DNA from 3 places in the Ligilactobacillus agilis genome. Region 1 is predicted to be linked to each of the others. Evidence: predicted binding sites of a transcription regulator. Region 1 holds the regulator's gene; each other region holds the start of a gene.
The links. The regulator HrcA, encoded in region 1, represses chaperone genes, less so after heat shock. The targets are predictions, from matches to a motif close to TTAGCACTCNNNNNNNNNGAGTGCTAA.

Region 1 (6,517 bases):
TAAGGGCCACCGTTAGACCCAGCTTCACCTTGGCCTTGTAAGCGCATTTGGTTGCCATCTTCAACCCCGGCTGGGATGGTAACTTGAACTTCATGCTTTTCACGAACATGGCCACTACCGTAGCAAGTAGTACATTTTTCCTTAATTTCCTTACCAGTTCCATGGCAGACGTCACATTCTTGTTGTGTCATCATCCGGCCAAGTGGGGTTTGCCGTTGAACTTGAATAAAGCCACGGCCACCACACTTATGACAAGTTACTGGGGAAGTGCCTGCCTTCGCCCCGGAACCATGACAGGTCTTACACAAGGCTTCCCGACTATACTCAATGTTAGTCTTCTTACCAAAGATTGCCTCTTCAAAGGTTAAATTCATTTCGTATTGTAAATCGCGCCCCTGTCTTGGTGCCGTCCGACTTCGGCTTTGGCCACCACCGCCAAAGAAAGAAGAAAAGATATCTTCGAAGCCGCCGCCACCAAAGTCAAAGCCACCGTTACCAAAGCCAGAGAAGCCGCCACCACCAAAGCCTTGTTGGTTGCCAGCAAAGCCGTATTGGTCATATTGGGCCTTCTTTTGAGGGTCACTTAGGGTTTCGTAAGCTTCGTTAATTTCTTTAAACTTAGCTTCCGCACCCGGTTCCTTGTTTAAATCGGGGTGATATTTTTTGGATAATTTCCGGTATGCGCGTTTAATTTCGTCTGCGGATGCATCCTTGGACACACCTAGGACTTCATATGGATCTCTTTGTTCAGCCATTATTTCCCTCCAAGAAATTTCTTCCCACCTAGATTACCATATCTCCTGGGAAGAAAAAAGTTTTTTCCTTAAAAAAAGGACCGGCCCAACCCTAAGGGGCTAGCACCAGTCCTTATTTACCAAGCAATTACTTGTCTTCAGGATCTACTTCTTTGAAGTCACCATCAACGGTATTATCGTCTGCCTTAGCACTACCGTCTGCTTGGCCATCTGCGCCAGCGGCTTGGCTAGCTGCTTGAGCTTGTTGGTATAATTTAACTGAGACATCTTGGATAATCTTAGTTAATTCATCCTTCTTAGCCTTCATATCTTCTAAGTCGTTAGCTTCTTGGGCCTTCTTTAATGCTTCCTTAGCATCCTTAACTTGCTTAATTTCATCGTCTGAAACCTTGCCATCAAGTTCCTTTAAGGTCTTGTCAGTTTGGAAGATTAATTGGTCAACTTCGTTACGTAAGTCAACTTCTTCCTTACGCTTCTTATCTGCTTCTTCGTTTTCCTTAGCTTCCTTAACCATCCGGTCGATTTCTTCGTCAGATAAACCAGATGAACTCTTGATGGTAATCTTTTGTTCCTTGTTAGTTCCTAAGTCCTTAGCAGAAACGTTAACAATCCCGTTCTTATCAATATCGAATTTAACTTCGATTTGAGGAACCCCACGTGGAGCAGCAGGAATATCCGTTAATTGGAAGCGACCTAAAGTCTTGTTGTCAGCTGCCATTGGGCGTTCACCTTGTAAAACGTGAATGTCCACGGCTGGTTGGTTATCAGCAGCAGTTGAGAAGACTTGGGACTTAGATGTTGGAATTGTAGTGTTGCGGTCAATCAACTTAGTGAAGACCCCACCCATTGTTTCAATCCCAAGTGATAATGGGGTAACATCAAGTAAGACCACATCTTTAACATCCCCAGTGATAACCCCACCTTGGATAGCAGCCCCTAAGGCTACGGCTTCATCAGGGTTAACTGATTGGTTTGGCTTGTGACCAGTTTCGGCTTCAACAGCTTCTTGCACAGCTGGAATCCGTGTAGAACCACCAACTAAGATTACTTCGTCGATGTCGGCGTTAGTCAAACCGGCATCCTTCAAGGCGTTGCGAACAGGAATCTTAGTTCTTTCAACCAATTCTTCTGTTAATTGGTTGAATTGAGCCCGAGTTAAGGTTGTTTCCAAGTGAAGTGGGCCGTTAGCACCGGCTGTGATAAATGGTAAGGAAATTTGAGCTTGGCTAGCTGAAGAAAGGTCCTTCTTAGCCTTTTCTGCTGCATCCTTCAAGCGTTGCATTGCCATCTTGTCGCTTGATAAGTCAATTCCGTTTTCTGACTTGAAGTTAGCTACTAACCAGTCGATGATGGCGTTATCGAAGTCATCCCCACCAAGGTGAGTATCACCATTAGTTGAAAGTACTTCGAAGACCCCGTCACCTAATTCAAGGATGGACACATCAAAAGTCCCACCACCAAGGTCAAAGACCAAGATCTTTTCATCTTTGTCAGTCTTATCCAAACCGTAAGCTAAAGCGGCAGCAGTTGGTTCGTTAACAATCCGTTCAACTGTTAAACCGGCAATCTTACCAGCATCCTTAGTAGCTTGACGTTGGGAGTCGTTGAAGTAAGCAGGAACAGTGATAACTGCTTGGGTTACTTCTTCACCTAAGTAACTTTCTGCGTAATCTTTGATGTATTGCAAAATCATCGCAGAAATTTCTTGAGGAGTGTAAAACTTGCCGTTAACGTCAACCTTGTATCCAGCTTCACCCATGTGACGTTTGATGGATGAGATTGTATCTGGGTTAGTGATTGCTTGACGCTTAGCAACTTCCCCAACTTGAGTTTCCCCATTCTTGAAGGACACAACGGATGGAGTTGTCCGGTTACCTTCTGGGTTTGTAATAATTTTTGCTTCTTTACCTTCAAGGACAGCCACAGCTGAGTTAGTTGTCCCTAAGTCAATACCAATAATTTTAGCCATTATTTATTCAACCTCTTTATTATAAAATTTATTGAGCTACAACCACCATTGCTGGCCGCAATACCCGGTCTTTTAGCATATAGCCTTCTTGAAAGACTTGAACAACCGTTTCAGGTGTTTGTCCTTCTTCGACCGGAACCGTTTGAACAGCTTGGTGTAAGGTTGGGTCGAAAGGTTTACCCAAAGCTTCAATCTTAGTGACCTCGTTTTCCTTCAAGGCCGCTTCGATATTTTGGGCAACCATCTCGACACCTTTCTTCAATTGCTTAGACGCTTCATCGTCAACTTCAATTTCTAAGGCCCGACTTAAGTTATCCATGGCCGGCAAGATTGCGGTCGCCATACTTTGACCGGCGTATTTCAACAGACTCGCCTGCTCTTTTTTGAAGCGGTTCGTCATGTTAGCCATCTCTGCTTGGGAGCGGAGGTACTTATCTTCCATTTCATCAAGCTTAGCTTGCAAGTCTTTAATCTTAGCTTCAGCCTTTGCTACTGAATCTTCCTTAGCTTCTGCTTGGGTTGGCTTTTCAGTAGCTTCTGTCGCTTCTGCTTGCTTAGCTTCTTCAGTTTGCTTAAGTTCTTCATTTTTTTCAGCCACTTGAACACCCCTTTTCTCTAATTAAAATTATCAAAATTTTGGTAATAATCAATCAACCTGGCGGTTAACTCTTTTCTAAATGCCCCAAGTAGGCCAATCATCTTGGCATACGGCATGTTAGTTGGCCCCAAAATGGCAATCAATCCTTGCCCGTTGTGGCCATCGTCATAAGTTGCTGAGACTAAGCTATAATCTAACAGTAACTTATTAGTTAACTCATCGCCAAATCTAACTGAAATGCCCTTGTCATTATCAACCAAGTCACTAATGTTAGGAACCTGGTTAACTAATGAATACAGTGACTTTAACTGCTCAACGTTATTATCGTGAGCAAAATTCAAAAGATTCATGCGACCGGAGACATAGACTTGTTCTTTGACAGCCTTGTCTAAGACGTTGCCAAAAACATCTAAAAAGCCAGCAGGTTGCTGGAGGTAACGGGTCAGTAGCGGCAAGGTGGCATGAAGCTTGGCAATCACTTGATTCAAAGGTAGACCTACTACTTGGTCATTAATCAAGCGCATCACTGCTTCAAGCTCGTCTCCACTAATTTCTGGTGGAATGTTAAAAATTTGACTTTCAACCGTCCCGTCACTGGCAACTAAAATTACCATTACCTGTTGGTGACCAATCGGTACCATCCGAAACCCTTCCAACCTTAAATCAGTGCTATCCGGCTTTAACATAATCGCCGTATAGCTAGTCAAGTCAGACAGAATTTTGGCGGAAGTTGCGACAATTTCATCAACCTTCAAAAACTCATTTCCAAAGGAATTGCGGATACTTTTAAGTGACTGCTTGTCTAGCTTAGCTGGCTTAACAATATTGTCAACGTAATAGCGGTATCCCTTTAGAGATGGGACCCGGCCAGAACTTGAGTGCTCCTTGGTGATATAACCTTGGTGTTCTAACACGGCCATCTCATTACGAATCGTTGCCGAACTCACATGAATAGGTAATTGTTCTTGCAATGCCTTCGAGCCAATTGGCTGTCCAATCTCAGTGTAATCTCGGATAATCGCTTCTAAAATCAAAAGCTGTCTGTCCGTTAACACCACAATCACCTCTGTTTCTCTCTTAGCACTCGCAACATTTAAGTGCTAAGAACAATTATTAATATACACGACTTTATTTGTTAGGTCAAGGATTTTTACCACTTTTTTAGCACTTTCGTCTTTAAAGTGCTAAAAAAATTTTTGGCGCGGTAATTTTTCCATGTTAAGATAGGAATAAGTAAAAAAAGATAGGAAGATTTTATGGCAATTACAGTTTATATGGTCCGTCACGGCCAAACTATGTTAAATCGTTATAACCGCCTACAAGGTTGGTGCGACTCTCCCCTAACCGAAAAGGGAATTGAAGACGCACGGCTAGCGGGACGCCACCTGGCTGACATTAAGTTCGATGCTGCTTACCACACTAACACCATGCGGACTATTAGGACGAGTGGCTTTATTCTTAAGGCTAACCACCACACCCCTAACTTAAAGGCGGCCCCCTTAACCTACTTTAAGGAGCAAGGGTTTGGTTACTTTGAAGCCGCTGATGCTAGCCAAGTTTGGCTAATCGCTGGTGCTAACCACGGAACCAGGACCTACAATGATATTTTACGGGACTATTCTTTTGCGCAAACCCGGGATTTCTTACACCAAGCCGATCCTTTCGGTGACGCCGAATCAGACGCGGCCTACTGGCAACGGCTTAACGCTGGGATTGATTACCTCAGACAAAACCACACTGACGGCCAAAAACTACTTTTGGTCAGCCACAGCCTAACTACCCGGAGTTTAGTTGACCACTTTGCCCCCGAACTGGGTGCCTATAACCTCGGCCCTAAAAACGGCGCAGTCACTAAGCTTGAAATCACCGCCACTGACGTCAAGGTTAGTTACTACAACCACTACCTTGACGGAGAAGAATACTAAAAACAACCGGCCTTTAGTTAATCCTAAAGACCGGTTGTTTTCTTACTTTGGCTGATGCTTATCTACATAGGTTTGCAAGTTGCGGTCAGCTTTAATAAGCCCGTACCAAAAGACCCCCATTAAAACGAGGTAACAACCCGTTCCAAGTAAACCCACTAAGGTGAACTTACCGTCAACAACTGCCCAATATAACAGCCCCATCACCACTAAGTTGCCTAACAACCTCAGCTTATTAGGCTTTTTAGCAGGTGGGTTATACTTACTAGTGGGCTTAACATTTAATAAGCCCGCGTCGCCTGCCTTAAGCTGAATCCCTGTTTGGAAAACGATGCAGTTCAGTAAGACTAAGATGAGGTATCCTCCCCAAGCGACCTGTGGCCAAATTACTAAACAAGGTATAGTCAGTCCGGTAATCACTAAGTTACCCAGCTCAGTTTTAACACTGGCTTTTACCATGAGGTCCGTGAGATAGTTAGCCTCAAACTCATCTAACCGGCTGGGTAGCCCAAACATCTTCTTGGCAGTCTTGTTCCTAAAGGTCCTTGTAAACTGCCAAGCTGGTCGGCCCGCTTGCAAGCGCCGGTAGCGCCAGGACACCACTGACCTCAAAGCTAGAATCAATCCCAAGTTGATGCCGACTGCAGCTAGACTTAATCCAGCTAGCCAGTTAGGCTTCAGTCCCGCTAGCGCCATTGTTCCTAACAATAAGAGGGGTAACAGTTGAAGATAGCATAGGTAGCTATCGGTAATGTAGTTTTTAACCTCCGCCTCAAAAAATTCATCCAAGGGTGGCTTAATTCCATAAGACTTAAAAATTGTTAGCATCATCTTTCCCCACCTTCCAAAATAAGGTATTTAAATCCGTCTCAAGTGCCTCTGCCAACCGAATACATAAATCCAAACTAGGATTATAGCGTCCATTTTCTATCATACTTAAAGTTTGGCGGGCGATGCCGACCTGGTAAGCCAGGCTTGCTTGCGAATAGCCCCGCTTTAGCCGGTAGTCCTTAACCCTACTGTTCATAGTTCCTCACTTCGATGTCAATTATATTTTACATACTTAGTTTACCGTAAACTCATATTTATGTCAACTATATGTGACAAGGTTGTTGTTTATATTCCCCTTAGCATAACTCTATATTATGATTTACATAAAATTTTCTTTATAAAAAATAAAAATTGCCTACCCTAAGCCCCAAGCTTGGCGATTGTTGCGCACAACCTATTTTCCCGATGATTGCAAAGGGTTTCAAAGCGTGCTAAGTTAAAG
Region 2 (6,517 bases), 770 kb from region 1:
TAACGGTCGACCAGCTTAACTGGTTCTTAAATACCATGCCGATGGAATTAACCTACGCAGATGATAATAACCAATTCATCTACTACAACCATACTCTTCCTGGTAAGGAGATGTTAGCGCCAAGGGATCCTAAGCAAGTAGGGGACCCTATGGATGCTGTCCACCCACCCCGGGCAATCAAGGGGGTTAAACACGTTATCTCCTCCTTACGTAATGGAAATGATTTAGTTGAAATGCCTGTTCCAGGAAACAAACTAAACGAACGCCACATTATGCACTACTATAAGGCTATGCGTGATAGTGAAGGTAATTACCGGGGAGTTAACGAGTGGGTCCTAGATCTGTGGCCAATCGTTGAGTCCTACCTAAAACAAACGGGGCAAAAGCTTGTCAAAGACGAAGCTGCTCCAGACGTAGTGTCTGGTGCCTCCGGAAACGAAAACCAAGCCCCAGCGGTTGATAGCACTACCAGTGCATCAGTAGATGAGAGTTCTAGTGAAGACCTCGGTCCCCGCTTAGATGAAGGTATTGATAGCGTCACGGGCGCTTCTGAATAAAATTTTACCCCTTGCTTGGTTCAAAGTTGGACCGAGCAGGGGTTTTTAGGTTATATTTAAAAATTGTGTTATAATGAAGTTGGAAACGGATACTATAATTAGAAGGTGATATTATGGCACCAAGAGAAATTCATTTTACCTTTGGCCCTAAAGAAGCTTTAAAAAAGCTTATTCAAGCGCATCCAGACCGTAAGTTGCTATTATTTCAAGCGGTAACGGATAAGGAACGCTACATGTTGTTTGACTATTCTGGAAAAGAAACCATCTTTAGTGGGGGCTTATCCTACCAAGTCGTACGGCAAGTGGAGTTTGACAAAGATTGGGATGGCTTCTTTGAATTTCGCTACCTAACCTTAGATGAAGATGAACAAAAGGTCTTTCGGGCAATCATGGATAAATGGGTCCGCAAGGATGGCCGCCCATTTGGGTTAAACGAAACGGTTATCTTGCAGTCCGAAAAGAAGAACTTTGAATTCTTGATGATTAATGTCTGGGAAGCAGAGGCTGATTTTGTGGACTGGACTAACCTTAAGGATAACGAATTACAACAATTTGGCAACGCCGGTAACGATCAGGCCTTAGTGGTCGAATATAAGCGCGCTAAGTAAATTAGCTAGGTCTTCCAAGCACTGTTGGGAGGCCTTTTTTGGGCACAAAAAAACCCTTTGCCCATCTCATTCATACATATCTACTTGGAGGTTCCAGTGTCGACTCCACAGCGTTCACCTAAGGGCAAAGGGTATTCAACTTATAATAAGGAGTTGTAATTGGTCCCACATCCTTTATGCTTATTATCCTAGGTTCTACAATTAGCGAAGCTTCTATGCCACTACACTTAACGTTAGTTCACCAGATGCTACGTCTTGTTACACTGTAGCTAGTTGTTACGGACAACCTCTAATCGACTATACATTAACCGAGTGACTACAGTTACGACACCTAATTGCGGGAATCCTTGGACTCCTTACACTTATTTTATAACATAATTTTAATTAAATTGCAAGCGTTTTCTTTCAAAACTCCCAACCTGCTTGCTTAGCAAACTGTTAGTTGGTCTAACCAGGCCAGCTGGTTTTCTTGGCGCGAGATGGCTCGTTGTAAGATTAGATAGTGGCCGTAGTTATGGTTGATTTTCTCCGCGGTATCAAACAGCTCAGCCTCCCGCTTCTTCAAGTGGGCTAGGTTTTGGCTGACAAGCTTTTTTTGGTTAGCAATCAAGGTTTTGAGCCGGGGATCGTCCGCGCGCTTAATAAAGAACACCTTCAAAGAAAAGAGGTCCTTTGAGACTGGTAGTTTGGCAACGGGGGTAGCTAACCAGTCGGCTATGATTTCCTTACCTAAATTAGTGGGCCGATAGTAAATTTCCTTATCATTATCTTCCTTTTGGTAACTGTCAATCCAGCCGTCCGTTAGCATGTGCTTTAGTTCGGGATAAATCTGACTGTGGGATGATTTCCAAAATTCCCCAATTTCGTATTTGAACTCATCTGTAATCTGTTTACCAGTAGCATCGCCTTTTTCAAGAATGCCGAGGATAACGTAGGGGAGAATTCTTTTTTGTGGCATAAGTACCCTTCCTTTATTAATTCTTAGGGTTAATTATACACCGAAAAAGGGGAATTATTTACTCCTTTTGTAGTTGGCATCGTAAAAATGACCGGCTAAAATATCAGTTGTCATAACAGGGGAGAGGTCCTCGTTGATTATAAAAAAGACTTAACTGCGCTAACAGTTAAGTCCGAATTGATAATTATTTTTCAGTGGCACCTTGACTTACTTTAACGAAATCCTTTTGGATGACAAAGGAGATGATAAAGGCAATTAAATCAATCAAGATGAAGGTAATCAAGGTTACCGTGTATGTCCCTAGTAATTCATGGGTAAAGGAAAGTAAGACTGGACCCACCATCCCGGCTACGCCCCAAGCTGTAAGGATGTAACCGTGGATAGCTCCGAGTTCCTTAGTCCCAAAAACATCGCTTAGGTAAGCTGGAATAACTGAGAAACCAGCCCCGTAGCAAGAAAGAAGGAGGCAGAGTGCCACGACAAAGACGAATGGAACGTGGAAGAAGAGCATAGCTGCTAACATCATGATATCCACCAAGAAAATTAAGCTAAAAGTTAGCGGCCGGCCGATAAAATCGGAAAGGGTAGCCCAAATTAGGCGTCCAAACCCGTTGAAGAGCCCGATAACTCCGACCATGACAGCGGCAGCCCCGGCGGTCATGGCAGTCATGGATTGGGCCATTGGTGAAGCTGCTGATACCAATCCGATACCGCAAGTGATGTTGATGAAGAACATGAACCATAAGAAGTAAAATGACTTAGTCTTAAGTGCTTGGTTAGCTGTTAGTTGTTGGCCGCCAGTCAAACTAGTAGCGTTGGTTTTAGCCACTGCAGCGGCAGGTAATTCCCCTGCTTGGGGCTTCTTGATAAATTGTGCCGAAATAATCATGACAGTAAAGTAGACTAACCCGAGGATATAGAAGGTGTTGGAAATACCAACGCCAGCGATTAATCTTTGGGCAATTGGACTAGTAAGCATGGCAGCAAAACCAAAGCCCATGATGGCTAAACCAGTTGCCAAACCGCGCTTGTCTGGGAACCACTTAATAATGGTTGAAACGGGAGTTACGTATCCAGATCCCAAGCCAAGCCCACCGATTACTCCGTAAGCAAGGTAGAGTAACCATAATTGGTGGGAGTGGATCGCAAGTCCAGTTAAGATAGTACCTGTTCCGTAACAGATAGCGGAAATGGTTCCAGTTACACGGGGGCCTAATTTCTCAACTAAGCGTCCCATAAAGGCAGCTGACATCCCTAAAAAGAGGATGGCAATACTAAAGGCAAATGAGACCGCTGATTCTGACCAGCCAGTTTCGGCTACGATGGGGTTGCTATAGACACTCCAAGCATAAACCGAGCCAATCATTAGGTGTAACACAACCCCAGCGGTAGCAACAACATAACGATTCGTCTTTTTCAAGTTAAACTACGTCCCTTCTGCTAAAAAACTTTCTTCTCTCTTTTAAAACACGAACGTTATTAGTTAGTTAAACTATAATCATTCGATAAACAAAGCTTAACACAGAAATGGATCTGACGCAATCTATTTTCTGCTAGAATTTTTTAACTGAAGACTTGTAAAAACTCGGGCAGGAGACTGAAGAGCTGAAAGGTACCCGTGGCAATCACTAATTTGAAATTTTGGTTAGTAGTTAGGTAGGCTTCCCGCCTGTTTAACCAAGCCAAGTAGCAACAACTAAGCACGATGCCGCCCGCCCCAATAGATAGGTTAGTCGCCGCTGTCAAAGCTTGCTTCTTTATTAAAAGGGCCAGCAATTCTAGCAGGCAGGCGCCAAGGTAGGGGCTACGTGAAACAAAGTAAAGGCGAAAGAGGCTAGCAAAGCGCAGTTGAATATCAAAGAGGTAAACAAATAAGAAACTAAGCCCCAAGGTTAAGCCAAGCGAGCTAAGGTACCACAAGCTTTGGAAGGTAAGCTGGTAAACAAAGTCGGCCTGGGTGTTATAAAGGGCGGTTAAACTGATACTGGTAATCCGAATAAGCAAGAGGGCGGCAAAAATAAGGGCCGCCCAAGAACGGGAAGTGAAGTAAGGACGCTGGATAATCCGCTTATCTTTGTACATATGAATTCCACCTTGATTAATTTTAAATTAAATTTTAATTGCATTATACCGTTATTTAAATTAGAAAACAATCAAAGACTGTTTCACATGAAACACATTAGATTTGGTCAAAAAAATAACCGGCATTGCTATTAGCATACCGGTTATTTTAGGGAAGACTAGCAAGCTAGTCCAACTCGTTTAGGAGGGATTCATCAATTACTCAATCTCAATCTTGTGGCTATTAGAAATTTCTTCAGCCGTCTTAGGTAAGGTAACGGTTAAGACCCCGGCTTCATACTTAGCAGAAATCTTGTCCTTATCTACGTTAGGGAATTGATATTGGCGGGTAAAGCGACCGTATGACCGTTCACTTGAAAGGAGATTGCCCTTTGCATCACTTTCATCACTGAAGGAGTCCCGCTTTGCAGAGATTGTCAAAGCATTGTCCTTGAAGTCAATGTCAATGTCCTTTTTATCTACCCCAGGAAGATCAACTGCGACCGTATAAGCAGTATCGCTCTCTGAAATATCAGTCTTCATTTCCTTAAATGAATCATCAAAGCCATTAAAGAATGAACGACCGAGATTACTGAAGAAGTCATCGCCGCCCTTCATCAACTCGTTAAAACGGTTATTTAATTCATTTGCCATATCAAAGACTTCCTTTCTTTATCCTTACAACTATATCTTAGTCCCATTTACACCAAAATGCTAACAAAAAGCCCTATTATTTTTAGCCGCCTTAAAAGTTTTTGGCTAGCATGATTAACTTAAAATATTACGCCAGTCATGGCCAAGCCGCGCGCCCAATTTAACTCTCGTTGCCCATAATCTGCAATCTTTTTATAAAAAGCACTAGTTTCCAGACTCATTTTCTTTTGCACGCTAAATTCTTGATGCCTAGCTGCCTTAGCCCAGCCGCCAAGCCCATCAATTCATTAGCAAAATTCTTGTCAGTAACCCTATTTTAAAAGTTCACCAAAATGGCCCGTTCGTCTTGAGTCACATTGGCATTCAAAATCAAGTCGTACACTTCGTTCATAATCTCTGTTTTCGTTACCTTGGTCATCTAATTACCCCCTATAACCAGGTTGGTAGTAAGAACCTCCGAGAGAACCAATCCACCCTTTAGCCATGACACCACCTACAGCCTGCGCAGCTGTTTTAGTAACTTTATAATCCCACTTGCCGTTACTATATCTACAAGAATATCCATTAGCTCCATAGTATACAGGTTCACAGTAACCTGAGTTTCTGATTGCCGCTTTGATGAAAAAGAGTAGTGCAGCTATTATGGTGGGGACTTTAACCTACTTGGCCGTAACCTTAATTGGAAATGTCATGGAAATCTTGCTTAGAAAGTGGGAGTTTCTCAAGTGGAACCCGCTTAATTTCACCAATTACGGCAACCAATTAGTTGCTCCGACTTTTGCCAACATTACTCACCTGACAACTAACCAACTACTTTGGGGCAGCCTGGCCTATACTACCGTCTTCTTAGCCTTAGGCATGTGGGTTTTCGCCAATAAAGAAGTGTAGTTAACTGACACCAACAGTGGTCGTATGACCGGGTTGGTGTTTTTTGATATTGATTAATGGCGGTGTTATGCTTACTTAGATAAATAAATTTCTGGGGGGATATTATGAGGCTTGAACAAGCAGTAGAGATTTATCTACTTAGTAAAATGTTTTTAAAATTTATCGGAATTACCCTAATTGGTTATTTCTTTTTCTGTGTTATAGTTAGAGTTTTGATGAATAATGCTAAGAAAACGCCGGTAGAATTTTCTATACTGGATGATAGTAATGAAGAATTAGCAAAAACTTTAAATGGTGATAAGGGCTTTTTGAGGGCTAAAATAACTGCTTGGCTGATTAAATTTGTGAAAAATATACAGTTGTATAATTCTCAGCTAGTATCCAAAAAAGAGATGGTGACGCAAAATCGATTAAGAAAATTATATTTATTAGATATTACGGGTCATTTAATTGTTGGTTTCAGTTTTAGCTCTGGTTTAATAGAGCTACAAAATCAGTTATTAGCAGGGATATTTTTACCCTTGGTATATGTAGTGGTAGGAAGTTTAATTGATTATAAGGTTATGAAAATTAGGGCAAACCTTGGAAGCTATCTAATAGACAAAGGAAGCTTTTTTTTAGTTCCAGGGCTACCGCTACTTTTAATGATTAATTTATTGTGGGTAGGGGCTGGTTTATTAATTAGCAATTTGCAAGCAGAAACTCTGATGGTGGCCGGTTTTGATGTTGGTATAACAGACATGTTTCTAGGAATAGCTGCTATTCTTTTAGGATTAATAGGAGTATTATTG
Region 3 (6,517 bases), 780 kb from region 1:
TGGAGGGTGTGATTGATTGTTCACCATTTGGTTGCCGGACAGGTTTTCACCTAATTATGTGGGGGAAGCATGATACGGTAGAGGTTGCAAAAGCTCTGAAGGCTTCCTTGAACGACATTTTAAATGCTTCTTGGGAAGATGTTCAAGGCACAGACATTAAGTCTTGTGGTAATTATCGTGACCACTCGCTTTTCTCAGCCCAAGAATGGTGCAAGAAGATTTTGGCCGAAGGGATTTCTTCTGACCCATTTGAAAGAAAAGTTATCTAGGGTCAACTGCTTAATTTAAGGGGTGCTTAGCTTTTGATTAAATTCAGAAGTTAGGCACCTTTTTTAAGATAGTTATTTTTTGAAGAAACACCCGGCTTGTATGGTATAATTCTTATATTGGCTTTGATTTGGAGTGATTAAAATGACAGAAACACAAAGTTTGGTAATTGTAACGGGAATGAGTGGTGCAGGTAAGACGGTTGCCATGCAATCATTTGAAGATTTAGGGTATTTTTGCGTGGATAATATGCCCCCTAGCTTGTTACCTAAATTTTGGGATTTAGTTAAAGAGTCCGGTAAGGTTAAAAAGGTCGCCCTAGTAATCGACCTGCGTTCGCGGGCATTTTATGATGAAATTGGAGAAATGTTGTCTGAAATGGACGAAACGGACTTTGTTCACAAGAAAATCTTGTTTTTAGATTCTTCAGACGAAGAATTGGTGGCACGGTATAAGGAAACAAGGCGGGCGCATCCCCTTGCAATGGAAGGCCGGATTTTAGATGGGGTTCACCTTGAACGTGAGTTGTTAGCAACGATTAAAGCCCAAGCCCAATTGGTGATTGATACCAGTAAATTGTCACCTCGCCAATTACGTGAAGAAATTTTCCACAATTTTGAAACTAATGACGTGAAGTCATTTCACGTTGAGGTGATGTCTTTTGGTTTTAAGTATGGGCTGCCAATTGACGCTGACATTGTGATGGACGTCCGCTTCTTGCCTAACCCTTATTATGTTGCTGAATTACGTAATAAGACCGGTTTAGACCAAGCAGTAAGTGAGTATGTCATGAACTCTGATACAACGGAAGAATTTTATCAAAGTTTTATTAAGGTGTTAGAAACAGTTTTACCAGGGTATAAACGTGAAGGAAAATCTAGTGTGACGATTGCAATCGGTTGTACGGGGGGACAACACCGGTCTGTAGCATTGGCTGAAAGGATTGGCAAGGCGTTAGCGGCTAACTATCCTGTCAGAATTTCACACCGTGATATGAATAAACGAAAGGAAAGTGTTAACCGCTCATGACAAAATTTACAAGCAAACGTAAGCGGCCTAAGATTGTGGTGATTGGTGGCGGGACAGGCTTGCCTGTGATTTTAAATAGCTTGCATAAGGAAAATGCAGATATCACCGCGGTAGTAACGGTCGCAGATGATGGAGGTTCTTCTGGAATTATCCGCGATTATATTAACGTGGTTCCGCCCGGTGACATTCGTAATGTCTTGGTCTCCCTTTCAAACTTACCCCAGGTTTACAAGGATATTTTTCAGTATCGGTTTGAGTCAAAGGATCAATTCTTTTCGGGACACGCAATTGGTAACCTGGTGATTGCCGCTTTATCCGAGATGAAACAGGGGGATATTTTTAGCTCTGTCCAAGAATTGTCAGAAATGATGAAAGTTGACGGGCATGTTTATCCCGCTGCTAATATCCCCTTGGTTTTAAACGCCCGTTTTAGTGATGGGGCGGTGATTTCTGGTGAAGCTGAGATTACCGCCGCGGGTAAGACTATCACCGATGTTTGGGTAACTACGGGGGATGATTCCCTTCCTGAGGCGCGTCCAGAAGTAATTCAAGCCATCATGGAGGCGGACCAGATTGTTTTAGGACCGGGCAGTTTATTTACCAGCATTTTGCCCAACTTAATGATTAGCAACGTGGGGCAAGCGGTTTGTGAAACCCAGGCTGAAGTGGTGTATATCTGTAATATCATGACCCAAAAGGGTGAAACAGAACGGTTTAGCGATGCAGACCATGTTAGGGTCTTAAACCAGCATTTGAATAAAAAATTTATTAACACGGTATTGGTTAATACGGAACCAGTACCAACAGATTATATGGACAGGCAAAAATATGATGAGTACCTCTACCAAGTCCGCTATGATTTTAAGGGGTTACGAGACCAGGGCTGCCGGGTGATTTCCGACAATTTCCTTTTACTACGGGACCACGGGGTATTTCATGATGGCGATAAGGTAGTAGAGGAGTTAATGCGGCTGATTGGCCAATTGCCTGTTTAGGAAGGAAGGCTAGAGCAGTAAATGTCGTATGCAAGTGAAGTAAAAAAAGAATTAACGATGCTTGAGGTCCATTTTGGAAATGCCAAGGCTGAATTGATGGCCTTAATCCGGATGAATGGCTCTTTGGGAATCTATAACCATAAATTTGTGCTCAATGTTCAAACGGAAAATCCGGCAATTGCCCGGCGAATTTATAAGTTATTGAAACAGTTCTATGATATTGATAGTGAGCTATTGGTCAGACGCAAGATGAAGTTAAAAAAGAATAATCTTTATATCGTGCGCTTAAAGACGGGGTCTGACCATGTTTTAAAGGACCTGGATATCTTGGATGGATTTCAGATTAAGGAGACAGTCCCGCTGAAATTCTTAGATGATGATGCGAAGGTCCGCTCTTATTTACGGGGAGCTTTTTTGGCAGCAGGTTCGGTTAATAATCCGGAAACAAGTCGTTATCATTTAGAAATTTATTCCTTGTACGAAGACCACAATAATACTATTTGCGAAATGATGAATCGCTATGGTTTAAACGCCAGGAAAACGGAGCGGCGTAGCGGCTATATTACCTACCTAAAGGAAGCTGAAAAAATCGCTGACTTCTTATCCTTAATCGGGGCGACTAATTCCATGTTGAAGTTCGAGGATATTAGGATTGTCCGGGATATGCGCAATTCGGTTAACCGGATTGTTAACTGTGAAACGGCTAATATGAATAAAGTTGCCGACGCGGCGCGAAAACAGATTGAAAATATTGATTATATTGAGCGGACGGTCGGGCTCAGTAAGTTGCCGGATAAGTTACAAGCGGTAGCCCAGGCAAGAAAGGCCCACCCAGAGGTGTCGTTAAAGGAATTGGGTGAGTTGGTGGCAGGAGGGCCTATCTCTAAATCCGGCGTGAACCACCGCCTACGTAAGATAAATGAATTTGCCCAAAAATTGCAGGTAAATTAATGTTCAAGCAAGTGGTCAAAAAGTTTGACGTTCTTTGACCAATGTATTAAACTAGCAGTAAAGTCATGAGAGTGCTAAAACATGACGGATAAAAATACTGGGAGGTTTCTCACTATGAATTTAGTTCCAACAGTTATTGAACAATCATCACAAGGTGAACGTGCCTATGATATTTATTCACGTTTATTAAAAGATCGAATTATTATGGTTTCTGGGGAAGTTAATGACGACATGGCTAACGCAATCATTGCGCAGCTTTTGTTCTTAGATGCCCAAGACCCTGAAAAAGACATTTACATGTACATTAATTCTCCAGGTGGCTCTGTTTCAGCTGGATTAGCTATTTACGATACCATGAACTTTGTCAATGCTGACGTGCAAACAATCGTAATGGGAATGGCTGCTTCGATGGCCTCTGTGCTTGCAACAGCCGGGACTAAGGGCAAGCGCTTTGCTTTACCTAACTCTGAAATTATGATTCACCAACCACTAGGTGGAGCCCAAGGGCAATCAACTGAAATTCAAATTGCAGCCGAACACATTTTGAAGACAAGAAAGTTGATTAACCAAATTTTAGCTGATGGTTCAGGCCAAGACATTGAAACTATCAATAAAGATACTGAACGTGATAACTTCATGACAGCTCAACAAGCGGTAGACTATGGATTGATTGACGGAATCATGAAGAACAAGAAAAAAGCTTAAGCTTTAGGTTAAAAAAGACGCGGGCTAATTTAGTCCGCGTCTTTTTTAGGCCCAACTTTTTGTTAAGCGTTTTATATGGTATAATATCTAAGTTAATAAAAAAGGCTAGCACTTACTGCTAGCCTGAGTTATGCGCCACGGGGGAGTCGAACCCTCATTTCAAGAACCGGAATCTTGCGTGCTATCCATTACACTAGCGGCGCGTACTCTTATTATATTATCGTAAGTCATGTAAAATTACAAGTATAAAAATAAATTTTTTTTGGAGGAATTTTAATGGCCCTAGAACAAGGCTTTAGTCAAGAGCAAAGACAGGTGCAAAAACTAGCGATGACGCAGCGGATGCAACAGTCAATTCAAGTATTACGCTACAATGCTGAAGATTTACAAGCTTACCTTAAGCAACAGGAATTAGATAACCCTTTTATCAGTGTCAATTTAGCTACCAACTATAATTCCTCACAGGCTGGCACTGAATCTAAGGATGATTGGCAAACTTATACCAGTGTGCGTAAGCAACAGTCACTGTTTGAGTATTTGTTGGATCAGATTCACCTAACCATGCGTGCAACGCCAATTAGGAAGTGGGTCATCTATTTGTTAGAGCATTTAGATTCTAACGGCTACCTCCGGTTAGATTTAAAGACCGTTAGCAAAGAACAAGGAGTTAGCGAAATTACCTTACTAGATGCTTTGACTTTACTGCAACGTTTAGATCCGCCGGGAGTGGGGGCGCGTAATTTACAGGAATGTTTGTTGCTTCAAATTGAAAATGATGCCCATGCTCCCAAGTTAGCCCAGCAAGTGATTAAAAACGAGTTTGAAGCCTTCGCAGACCGGAAGTGGGAACAAATTGCGAAAAAATTAGGGGTAAGGCTAGCAGAGATTCAGACGGTATTTGATTACGTTAGGACCTTGTCTCCTGCGCCAGGAGCCGCCTATGACCAAGACCAAGTGGGTTACATAATTCCTGATTTAATCTTGATTGAAACGAACCAACAGCTGGAATTAAAAACAACCAAGTATACGCAACCCCAGCTTGAATTCAAACAGTCATACTATGATCGCTTAGCCAAACAAGATGACCAGGAGGTCAAAAAGTATCTAGCCCAAAAACAAAAGGAATATGAACACCTATATAATGACTTGCTCCAAAGAGGGCAGACGCTTTTGCGGGTGGGCCAAGAAATTGTTGACTATCAAAGGGATTTCTTTATAAAAGATGAACACCCCTTAAAGCCACTCTTATTAAGGGATGTTGCCCACAAGTTACAGCTGCATGAATCAACCATCAGCCGGGCGGTTAACGGTAAATACATGCAGACTAGTTTTGGGACCTTTGAACTGAAACACTTCTTCTCACAGGCGGTCAATTATCAAACTGAAACGGGCGAGGCTGTAAGTAGCGATGATGTTCATAAGTATATTAGCGAGCTGGTTGCTAATGAGGACAAGCGCAAGCCCCTATCTGATCAAAAGCTCAGTGAATTATTGAAACAAAAAGAACTAACTGTTTCACGCAGGACGGTTGCTAAATACCGGGAGCAATTAAATATTCCTAGTTCCAGTAAGAGAAAACGGTTTGATTAGCCTTTTAATAGAATTTATTTTGAAATTCAAAGTTAGAGATTATTTGTTAATCGACTAGGAAGTAGGGAAAATGTTCGTCCTTTTAGCTTGAAAGGAAACAAGTTTAAAGTAAAATTCGGAAAAATTGGTAAATGCTTAATTACTTTAAGTATTTACCAGTTTTTTTATGAGATTAAAGCGGTCTTTGGCTTGCAAAATATTTCTTTTGTTGCTATAATTTTAATCGTAATTGAGGTGTGGTAACAATTTAACTGATAGGTAGCGATTGTTATTATACTTTGTTTTTTTAACTTACTGGGTCGCTAGACGACACTGTTGGACGTCGAATGTCCCGCGAGAAAGAGGCCATAAGATGCACCAGGAATTAGAATGGATCGAGTTAATCGCCCCTGATATGGTTGATGTTATGAGCCAGCGTTTTATAATCTTGCGTAATATCAGTTGGGCACAGCCGGTTGGTAGACGTTCGCTTGCACAGACCTTAGGAATGAGTGAGCGGGTTTTACGGACCGAGACTGATTTCTTAAAGAAGCAGGAGTTAATCTCTGTCACTAAGTCGGGCATGATTTTAACTGCTAAGGGTCAAGAAACCATTTATGGTTTGACCGGCTTGATGGACCAGCTGTTAGGGCTCCAACAGATGGAAAGAAGATTAAGCAAAGCACTTCACATTAAACGATGCTTGATTGTGTCGGGTGATAGTGATAAACAGCCTCAAGTCATTGATAATATGGGTAAATTAGTCAATGACACTTTAAAAATGTTATTACCTGAAGGACCGAATACGATTGCGGTGATGGGTGGGACAACAATGGCCCAGGTCGCTAATTGTTTGAGTCCCGACTTAAGTAACCAACGTCAGTTAACCTTCGTCCCAGCACGAGGGGGAATTGGTGAACGGGTTGAAATTCAGGCTAATAATGTTTGTGCTCAGATGGCGCTTAAGACCGGGGGTAAACACCGGACTTTGTATGTGCCAG

Region 2: N4597_RS10395 (Hsp20/alpha crystallin family protein) is a predicted target of HrcA. The motif match lies at 4,876-4,902, and genes of this name have one in related genera.
Region 3: clpP (ATP-dependent Clp endopeptidase proteolytic subunit ClpP) is a predicted target of HrcA. The motif match lies at 3,294-3,320, and genes of this name have one in related genera.

What each region holds. Positions count from the first base shown of each region.
Region 1 is NZ_CP104397.1:1,314,828-1,321,344, forward strand. Features, by position in the region: gene dnaJ (molecular chaperone DnaJ) at 1-755, opposite strand, end outside; gene dnaK (molecular chaperone DnaK) at 883-2,724, opposite strand; gene grpE (nucleotide exchange factor GrpE) at 2,753-3,322, opposite strand; gene hrcA (heat-inducible transcriptional repressor HrcA) at 3,340-4,377, opposite strand; gene N4597_RS06540 (histidine phosphatase family protein) at 4,579-5,247, shown strand; gene N4597_RS06545 (hypothetical protein) at 5,290-6,075, opposite strand; gene N4597_RS06550 (helix-turn-helix transcriptional regulator) at 6,056-6,271, opposite strand.
Region 2 is NZ_CP104397.1:2,087,791-2,094,307, reverse strand. Features, by position in the region: gene N4597_RS10420 (NADPH-dependent oxidoreductase) at 1-557, shown strand, start outside; gene N4597_RS10415 (hypothetical protein) at 671-1,165, shown strand; gene N4597_RS10410 (PadR family transcriptional regulator) at 1,593-2,123, opposite strand; gene N4597_RS10405 (L-lactate MFS transporter) at 2,308-3,489, opposite strand; gene N4597_RS10400 (hypothetical protein) at 3,687-4,205, opposite strand; gene N4597_RS10395 (Hsp20/alpha crystallin family protein) at 4,404-4,838, opposite strand; gene N4597_RS10390 (garvicin Q family class II bacteriocin) at 5,261-5,446, opposite strand; gene N4597_RS10385 (hypothetical protein) at 5,457-5,726, shown strand; gene N4597_RS10380 (hypothetical protein) at 5,831-6,517, shown strand, end outside.
Region 3 is NZ_CP104397.1:536,333-542,849, forward strand. Features, by position in the region: gene N4597_RS02580 (S-ribosylhomocysteine lyase) at 1-269, shown strand, start outside; gene rapZ (RNase adapter RapZ) at 412-1,296, shown strand; gene N4597_RS02590 (gluconeogenesis factor YvcK family protein) at 1,293-2,291, shown strand; gene whiA (DNA-binding protein WhiA) at 2,313-3,242, shown strand; gene clpP (ATP-dependent Clp endopeptidase proteolytic subunit ClpP) at 3,357-3,947, shown strand; tRNA gene N4597_RS02605 (tRNA-Arg) at 4,079-4,150, opposite strand; gene rpoN (RNA polymerase factor sigma-54) at 4,224-5,537, shown strand; gene N4597_RS02615 (sugar-binding transcriptional regulator) at 5,890-6,517, shown strand, end outside.